One region of the Anaerosalibacter massiliensis genome, then DNA from elsewhere that is predicted to be linked to it. Evidence: riboswitches for the same ligand, from Rfam matches in the RefSeq annotation. Region 1 holds a riboswitch; each other region holds the start of a gene.

The links. A riboswitch is a leader RNA that binds a small molecule or an ion and turns the genes downstream of it on or off. The one in region 1 is predicted to bind thiamine pyrophosphate.
Region 2: linked by a shared signal. The riboswitch ahead of thiT (energy-coupled thiamine transporter ThiT) and the one ahead of thiM (hydroxyethylthiazole kinase) in region 1 are both predicted to bind thiamine pyrophosphate.
Region 3: linked by a shared signal. The riboswitch ahead of thiD (bifunctional hydroxymethylpyrimidine kinase/phosphomethylpyrimidine kinase) and the one ahead of thiM (hydroxyethylthiazole kinase) in region 1 are both predicted to bind thiamine pyrophosphate.

The regions. Positions count from the first base shown of each region.
Region 1 is NZ_JANJZL010000004.1:237,783-241,066, forward strand. It holds gene NSA23_RS08325 (hydrolase) at 1-564, shown strand, start outside; gene NSA23_RS08330 (OsmC family protein) at 592-1,011, opposite strand; TPP riboswitch at 1,126-1,236, shown strand; gene thiM (hydroxyethylthiazole kinase) at 1,289-2,113, shown strand; gene thiE (thiamine phosphate synthase) at 2,100-2,747, shown strand; gene NSA23_RS08345 (HAD family hydrolase) at 2,737-3,284, shown strand, end outside.
Region 2 is NZ_JANJZL010000001.1:70,719-74,002, forward strand. It holds gene rsgA (ribosome small subunit-dependent GTPase A) at 1-358, shown strand, start outside; gene rpe (ribulose-phosphate 3-epimerase) at 360-1,007, shown strand; TPP riboswitch at 1,051-1,155, shown strand; gene thiT (energy-coupled thiamine transporter ThiT) at 1,218-1,760, shown strand; gene NSA23_RS00480 (thiamine diphosphokinase) at 1,783-2,418, shown strand; gene NSA23_RS00485 (hypothetical protein) at 2,505-2,681, shown strand; gene rpmB (50S ribosomal protein L28) at 2,721-2,912, opposite strand; gene NSA23_RS00495 (Asp23/Gls24 family envelope stress response protein) at 3,116-3,284, shown strand, end outside.
Region 3 is NZ_JANJZL010000006.1:16,575-19,858, forward strand. It holds gene NSA23_RS09835 (NAD(P)/FAD-dependent oxidoreductase) at 1-559, opposite strand, end outside; gene NSA23_RS09840 (helix-turn-helix domain-containing protein) at 641-775, shown strand; gene thiD (bifunctional hydroxymethylpyrimidine kinase/phosphomethylpyrimidine kinase) at 895-1,674, opposite strand; TPP riboswitch at 2,048-2,161, opposite strand; gene NSA23_RS09850 (TIGR01440 family protein) at 2,356-2,901, opposite strand; gene NSA23_RS09855 (hypothetical protein) at 2,949-3,284, opposite strand, start outside.

The DNA.
Region 1 (3,284 bases):
GCTTATGAATTATTAAAAAAATACAATAAAGATGAAGGACATATAAAACATGGACTAGCTGTAGAGGCTGTTATGATTCATTTTGCGAAACTGTTTAATGAAGAGGATATAGAGAAATGGGGAATAGTAGGTTTAGTTCATGATCTTGATTATGAAATATATCCAGATGAACATTGTAAAAAAACAAGAGAGATACTAATGGAAGAAAACTGGCCAGAAGACTATATTCGAGCTATAGAAAGTCACGGTTGGAAAATTTGTTCTGATGTGGAACCTTTAGAAACAATGGAAAAAGTGTTATATACCATTGACGAATTAACAGGATTAATAATTGCTACTGCTTTAGTTCGTCCAAGTAAAAGTCTTTTAGACTTAAAGGTAAAATCAGTAAAGAAAAAATGGAAAGACAAAAGTTTTGCAGCAGGAGTTAATAGGGAAGTTGTTGCAAATGGAGCTGAAATGCTGGGGATGGATTTAAACAAAGTTATAGAAGAAACAATAAAGGCTATGCAAGGTATTGCAGAAGAAATTGGATTAAAAGGTAGTATAGATAAAAAGCATTGAGGCTGTTTGCTTAACCTCAATGTTTTTTTATTCTTCATATATTATATTATAAGTAACAGGGGTAGCTTTTTCTAGCATAGCAGTAACACCACAATATTTTTCTTGAGATAAATATACAGCCCTTTCTATTTTCTTTCTAGGAAGGTCTTTTCCTTTAAACTTGAAAGTTAAATGAATATTTTCATAAACTTTAGGATGTTCTTCTGTATTGTTTGTTTCTACTTCAATATTGAAATCATCTAGTTCTACTTTCATTTTTCTTAAAATTGACATAATATCAATACCTGTACAACCAATTAATCCTGCTAAAAGAAGCTGTTTTGGACGTGGACCAAAATCATTTCCGCCTATATCTTTAGAAGCGTCGGTAATGAAAGTATGACCATCAAGGTTCATTTCAAAAGCCATATTGCCTTTTAACTTAGCATTTATTTTTTTCTTATTCATAAGATCGACTCCCTTCAATAGATTCTATAACTTTCATACCCAATTAATTAAAAAATAAAAGGGCTTTATATTAGCATCAATTGCATTTTTATGTTAAACTATATAATATAGTAAAGTAAAAGACTGGGGAGCTTGTGCATACAGGCTGAGAGGAAGTGAATTGCAACTTCGACCCTGAACCTGATTTGGATAATGCCAACGTAGGGATAACATTAGAAACTTAATGGGATATACCAGTTGGTATATCCCATATTTTTTATGATGGGGGAATGAAATTATGTTTGAGAATATTTTAGAAAATGTAAGAGAAAAGACACCTATTATCCATACTATAACAAATTATGTAACAGTTAATGATTGTGCAAATATTATATTGGCAGCAGGAGGTTCGCCTACAATGTCCGACAGTATATATGAGGTGGAAGATATAACTTCTATTTCAAATGCACTAGTTATCAATATAGGTACACTAAATGAAGAACTAGTACAATCTATGATAAAAGCAGGTAAAAAGGCTAACAAATTAGGACATCCTGTAGTACTTGATCCTGTAGGAGTTGGTGCTTCTGCTTTCAGGACTAAATTTATTTTTGATCTATTAAAAGAAGTTAATTTTTCAGTTATAAGGGGGAATATATCAGAAATAAAGACAGTTTATAAAGGTAGAGGTACAACAAAGGGGGTTGATGCTGATGACAAGGATGCAGTATCTGATGATAATATTGATGAAGTTTTAGTTTATATTAAAGATTTAAGTAGGAAAACAGGTGCCATTATTGCAGTTACAGGAGCAATTGATATAGTAGCTAGTAGTGAAAAAGCTTATATCATTAGAAATGGACATCCATTAATGACTAAAGTTACAGGTACAGGCTGTATGCTAACAACAGTTATTGGTAGTTTTTGTGGTGGAAATAAAGAAAATATTTTGGAAGCAACAGCAGCTGCAGTCTCTGCTATGGGACTTTGTGGTGAATTAGCTTATAATAAGTTAGAAAAGGTAGGTGGTGGTACTTCTACTTATAGAACATATATTATTGATTTTATGAGCAATATGAATAGTGAAATATTAAATGGGGGTGCTAAAGTTGAAATTAGATAGAAAATCTATGCTTTTATATGCTATAACTGATAGAACTTGGCTTAAAGGTACTACTTTAGCAAGTCAAGTTGAAGATACAATAAAAGGAGGAGCTACTTTTATTCAGTTGAGAGAAAAAAATATGGATTTTGATGAATTTGTAACGGAGGCTAAAGTTATAAAGGAAATCACTGACAAATATAACATACCTTTTGTTATAAATGATAATATTGATGTGGCTTTAGCTGTCAATTCAGATGGAGTACATGTGGGACAAGATGATATGAACGCAAAAGATGTTAGAAAATTAATTGGCAAAGATAAAATCATTGGAGTTTCAGTTCAAACAGTAGAACAGGCAATATTAGCAGAACAAAATGGCGCAGATTATTTAGGAGTAGGTTCAGTATTTCCAACATCAACAAAGACTGATGCCAATTATGTTTCTATTAAGCAATTGAAAGAAATATCTAAGTCCATATCTATACCTATAGTTGCTATTGGCGGTATTAATGAAAACAATATAGAAAAACTAAGGGAAAGTGGAATTGATGGTATTTGTGTAATATCTGCAATATTTTCAAAACCTGATATATTGGAGGCTACTAAAAGATTGCGAAAGTTATCAGAAGGGATAGTAGATTATGAAATTTAAAGGTGTAATTTTTGATTTGGATGGAACACTTATAAATTCTATGTCTGTATGGGAAAATATTGGAGATGATTTTTTAAAAAGTAAAGGAAAAGTTCCACCAGACAATCTTTCTGAAATATTGAAAACTATGAGTTTTCAAGAATCTTCAAGATATTTTATTGATAAGTTTCATTTAAATCTTTCTGTAGATGAAGTGATATCTGAATTTAATAGTTTAGTAGAAGATGAATATAAATATGAAATAGAACTTAAAAAATATGTGTTAGAATACCTTAAAAAATTAAAATTAAAAAATATTAAGATGTGTATTGTTACTGCAACTGACATTGAATTATCTAAGGCTGTGCTTACTAGACTTAAAATATTAAATTTCTTTGAATTTATATTGACTAGTGGTGAAGTAGATATATCTAAAAATGATCCACGAATATATATAAAAGCAGCAGAAATGTTAGGGTATTTGCCAAATGATATAGTAGTGTTTGAAGATGCTCTTTACTGCGTTGAAGCTGCTAAAAAAGCTGGTTTTTATGTAGT
Region 2 (3,284 bases), on a different contig from region 1:
TGAGATACAACCAAATTTAAAACTTGAAACAGGTGAAATAAGTAAGAAAACTAAAAGAGGAAGACATACAACTAGACATGTAGAACTTATAGAGCTTGAAATAGGTGGATATGTATTAGATACACCTGGTTTTAGTTCTTTAGAGTTAGATTTTATTAAAAGAGAAGAAGAAGTACAATATTATTTTAAAGAAATAAGAAAATATAGTGATGGGTGCAAGTTTAATAGTTGTCTACATTTTAAAGAACCTAATTGTGAAGTGAAAAATCAAGTTGAATCAGAAAATATAAGTAGGGAAAGATATAAGAATTATTTAAATTTTTTAGAAGAAGTCAAAAGACATAACAGGAGGTATTGATATGGCAAAAATTTCACCATCAATCTTATCATCGGATTTTAGTAAACTAGGAGAAGAAATTAGAAAAATAGAAGAAGGTGGTGCTGATTTTGTCCACTTAGATGTAATGGATGGCATATTTGTTCCAAATATAACTTTTGGACCACCAGTTATAAAGGAAATTAGAAGTATTACAGATATTCCATTTGATGTACACTTGATGATAGACAGACCAGAAAGGTATATTGAAGAGTTTGTTGAGGCAGGAGCAGATATTATTACAGTTCATGAAGAATCTACTATTCATCTTCATAGAACTATACAAAATATTAAAAACTGTGGAAAGAAGGCAGGAATATCTTTAAACCCTTCAACTCCTTTAGAAAATATAGAATATGTATTAGAAGATATAGATATGGTACTTATTATGACGGTCAATCCTGGATTTGGTGGACAATCCTTTATTCCAGCTATGGAAAGAAAAATTAAACATCTTAGAAAAATAATTGATGATAGAGATTTAGCTATAGAAATAGAAGTGGATGGAGGCATCAAACTGGATAATGCAAAAGAAGTTACAGATTGGGGTGCAGATATATTGGTTGCAGGCTCAGATATCTTTAAAGCAGATAATATAGTGGAAAGAGTTAGATTGTTTAAAGAGGTATAATATGTACAAAACAATTATATATGATACAATTGAATTAAAATCTAATATTTTATTGGGGAGCTTTAGAGGCTGAGAGGAAACAATAATTGTTTCGACCCTTAAACCTGAACTAGGTAATGCTAGCGGAGGAAATATAATATTATTTTAATAACCCATTACTTTTTTCAGGTAATGGGTTTATTTTTTAAAAAACAAAGGGAGGTGTATATAATGAATAAAAAATGGAATGTTAGAATGTTGGCTGAAGGGGGAGTTATGATTGCTTTATCAATTTTATTGAGTTATATTATAATATATGAAGCGCCTCAAGGCGGCTCTGTTACGGCAGGAAGTATGATCCCTATAATGTTTTTTGCTATGAGATGGGGAGTAGGCCCAGGAGTGTTTGTTGGCGCCACTTATGGTGTATTACATTTTATTCTAAAGCCTAATTTTTATCATCCAGTTCAATTTTTATTAGATTATCTTATTGCTTATGGATTTTTAGGATTAGCTGGAATAGCAAAAATGAAAAGTAGAAAGTTAAATGGAAAAGATTATTTTAAAATATTTCTAGGAGTATTATTATCTATAGGGGGAAGATTTATATCTCATCTTCTTTCAGGCGTAGTATTTTTTGCAGAGTATGCGGGGAATCAAAATCCTTGGATATATTCTGCTATATATAATGGAGGCTACTTAGTTCCCGAACTTATTATCTCATCTATAATATTAATGCTTTTATGGAAACCTTTAAGTAAAATTGAAAAATAATGAAAAGAATGGAAGGATTTTTATGAAGAGTTTAGTTGTTTCTAATGGAGAAATTAATGATTTAAACCAGTTAAAATCTATATCTAAAGAGATGGATTTTATTATAGCTGTTGATGGAGGAGCAAAATATATTTTGAAGTCTGATATACAACCAGATTTAGTAGTTGGAGATTTAGATTCTATTGATAAAGATATTTTAAAAGAAATAAAGGAAAAAAATATTCCAATATTAAAGTATCCCTCCCATAAGGACTATACAGATACAGAATTAGCTTTAAAATATTTAATTGACAAAGGTTTTAAAGAGATTGTTCTTATGGGAGTTATTGGTAGTAGAATTGATCATACTTTGGCTAATATATTCTTATTAAGTGAATTACTTAATCAAGGTGTAAAAGGAATAATAATAAATGAAAAGAATACTATGCATATAATAGATGATGAGATGGAAATTAAAAAAGAAGATGGAGTTTTTATTTCTGTATTACCTATAAATTCAGATGGGGCTAAGGTTACTTTAAAGGGATTTGAATACGAAACGGATAGAGTTGATTTTAACTTTTCTTCTACCTTAGGGGTAAGCAATAGAATAATAGAAGAGAAAGGATATATAAAAGTCGAAAATGGAATATGCCTTATAATTGAATCTAGAGATTAAAAAGCCTATTTTAGGCTTTTTTCTTTTGTAACTTATAATATGTAAACTGAATAATATATTGTAAAGACTGTTTTGAGGTGATATAAGTGAAAAAGAGATTTAGAAAATTTTATTGTAGATTAAATAAAAAGAAAGTATTAGGAATATTGCTGTTTTTAGTAGGATTATCAATAATATTAAAAGTCTTACCTGTAAGTATCTGGTTTTTTATATTTGGTCTTATTATTTTAATAATTGGATTATTTTTTATTAAAACTGGATAAAAAGATGGCTTCCGCTATATGTATTGGAAGCCAATTCTTTTATAATGCTCTTGTTACCTTTCCAGATTTTAAACATTTTGTACAAGCATAGATTCTTCTTGGAGAACCCTCTACAATTGCTTTAACTCTTCTCACATTTGGAGCCCAGGTTCTATTATGCTTTTTATTTGAAAAGGATACTTTATGTCCATGACTTTTTCCTCTTCCACATACTTGACAGTATTTAGCCATGTAAAACACCTCCTTGACTAACTATTAAAAATAATATTTAATTTATATATTATCTTAAAATAACATATTATATTTTAACACAATGAATAGTATAATTGCAAGATTGAAAGAATTTTATTAATATAAAATGGTAAGAGTTGAACTATTTATTGCAATAAGGTAAAATATAGTCATAAATAAATTAATTAGGGAGGAGATTAACAATGCCTGGTAAATTAGATAATGATTTTGGAATTATTAGTATAGATGATAATGTAATAGCTACTATTGCAGGTCTTTCTGCTATGGAGTGTTATGGTATAGTTGGTATGGCTAGCAAAAGTGCAACAGAAGGACTTTTTGAATTAGTTAAATGGGAAAATTTATCTAAAG
Region 3 (3,284 bases), on a different contig from region 1:
TCCTATTTGTCAATGGGCTTAAAAATTGACCTATTAAATATCCATGAGCACCATGAAGTTCAATACCATCTATTCCTGCTGTTTGTGCTATCTTAGCTCCTATGACAAATTTCTTTACAAGTCCTTCTACTTCTTCAGTAGTCATTTCTCTTGGCTTTTCACCTACAGTCTTACATGTTATAGGACTTGGTGCTACAATTTGTCTTCCTTCAATAAGTCTGCTATAAGACTGTCTCCCTGGGTGATGGAGTTGTAAAAATATCTTTGTACCATGTCTATGGACTGCTCTAGCCAATTTTTCTAATCTAGGTATGTGTTTTGCCTCTATGGCACATAATTGATTTGGTAATCCAACTCCTGTTTCATTGTCAATTCTAGTGATTTCTGTGATTATTAAACCACAGCCACCTTCTGCTCTTTCTTCATAATATCTAATTATTTCATCTGAGGCTTCTCCCGTTGATGTAGCTAATGATGTTCCCATTGCTGGCATTACTATTCTGTTTTTAAGATTCACTTTCCCTATACTACCTTTCTCGAAAAGATTTTTATACTCCATAGATAAACCCCCTTATTAGTAATATAAAGTTATATATAACTTTATATTAAATAGGATTATGTTACCATTAATAGATTATTCATACATAGAAATACTATGAATTATAGATTGAATAAAATAAGAGAAATAGGAAATATAGCTTTAGACAACAGCGAAGAGATATTTAGACTCAATATGTCAATAAAGATATTAGAATATATACTCAATATACATTAACGAGAATCTTCTTAACCCTTACATAAGGCAAAAAACCTAATCCATAGAGCCTAATCTTTTCAGATTTATTATCTAAATATTAAATGTAAAAAATTGGCCTATGGATTGCCAATATGAATCTATAATCTATATAGATGATCTAAAGGTCCTTTACCCTTTCCTAAATCTAAACCTGCTTTTATTGCTCCAGTTAAATATTCTTTAGCTTCTTCTACTGATTCTAATATATCCATACCTTTAGCAAGATTTACTGCTATAGCTGAAGATAAGGTACAACCCGTTCCATGAGTATTTGGATTAACTATTCTCTCTCCTGCTAGCCAATAGCATTTCCCATCCATATATAATAAATCATCAGCACAATTTTCTAAATGGCCACCTTTAACTAGTACTGCTCCCTTTATTAATTTATCTATTATTCTAGCAGCCTTTTCCATATCCTTTCTATTATTTACTTCTATGCTACTTAATAGTTTGGCTTCAAACATATTTGGTGTGATAATATCCGCCAATGGCAATAATTCTTGAATTAAAGTTTTAGTTGCAGTAGATTTCATTAAAGAGTTTCCACTAGTTGATACCATAACTGGATCTACTACTATATTCTTTCCATCATACTCTTTTAATTTTTCAACTATTACCCTTATTATATTTTCATTTGATATCATTCCAATTTTTATTGCATCAGGATAGATATCAGTAAATACTGCGTCTAATTGTTCCCCTATAAATTCTGGAGATAAATCTACTACATTTGTTACGCCGGTGGTGTTTTGTGCTACTACAGAAGTAATAACACTCATTCCATAGGTTTTATGAGCAGCAAAGGTTTTCAAATCTGCCTGTATACCTGCTCCCCCACTAGGATCTGTACCTGCTATAGTTAATAATTTTTTCATAATTTCTCAACCTCCAATTGACTAAAATTATCAATATATATCTACAACTTCCCTTATTTCTTCCAAATCAGATAAGTCTGATTCATTTTTTACTGCAACAATGTTTAAACCACATTTTTTAGCTACTAATATACAATGGAGAGTATCTTCAAACCTTATATATCCTTAGGTTTTAATCTAAGTCTATTAGTTGTATTTTGAAAAATTCAGATTGTTCTTTACTTAAACCAAGGTCTTCAGCAGTTTGGATAAATTTAATATAATCTTTAATGTAATGTACAATTGAATTTTACTTCTATACATTTTCAAAGATGTTTTTAAACCCTAATATTCCTCTATTTTTATATAAAAAAGACTTGCCATTGCAAGTCTCATTATAAATTCTTAAATGATCCCTACGTTGGCATTATCCAAATCAGGTTATATGGTCGAACTGATACCACAGCTCCTCTCAGCAAAGTTTATCTAAGCCCCCATTTTTATATTCTCTTGTACTTTAATCATATCATAAATTGTTGAAATAAATCCAATAATCTTGCGTTACCTTTTTATTTGTAAATATTTGTTATTGTCAATTTATAGTATAAATTGACAATAACAAATATAGGGATAGTATTTTGATAATCATATACATTAACAAAATACTATCCCCGTATCCAATTTCAAACTAATATTTGAGTATTATTCATACTTTGCCCTTTCTCCACCAATAAGTTTTGGTCTTACTCTAGCTGCAGTCAAATGGGCTGAGCCAATATTTTTAATAGACAATCTTACTGGAACAGCTACTCTTTTTAAATGCATGCCAATAAAAGTATCTCCTATATCAAGACCTGCATCTGCCTGTATTTCTTCAACTACTACTGGATTGTCTAAAGCTCTATAATAAGCAGAGCTTAATGATCCCCCTGCCTTAGGATGAGGTACTACTGTAACAGGTGTTAATCCATATTTTTTAGCACATCGTTCTTCTATAATTAAAGCTCTATTTAAATGTTCACAACATTGAACAGCTAGAAATATGTTTTCTCTTTTGATAATAGGCATTATACTATTAATAAGTTCTACCCCAATATCTGGTACAGAGGCAGAACCAATAGTTTCACCAATAATTTCACTAGTACTACCACCTATAACTAAAATGTCTTCTTCTTTTAAATTAGCTTTCTCTAATAATTCTTCTACTGCACTAATAAAATCTTCTTTTAAATTTTCTAATTTATCCATAAAAAACACTTCCTTTAAAAATTGTTAAAGTATTGAATAATAAAGTTTTATGATATAATAGATTTGAGATTATTTATGTCACGCCAATTCTTTGCAGTTATTTGTTCTACAGATCTAAAGTCTTCTCTCATTTCTTTAACTTCATCATGAACATATTGAACTTCTGATTTTAATTCCTTTCTAGTCATATCATGTTCATTTTTTATACGTTCTTCTATTGACTTAAAGCGATTATCCATCTTTTCTTCTAATAACTTAAACTGGTCTTTAGTATTCTTTTCTGAATCTGAAAACTTATTGTCTAATGATTTAAACTGCTCTTCAGTGCTTTTTTCTAAGTCTGAAAATTTATTATCTAATGATTTAAACTGCTCTTCAGTACT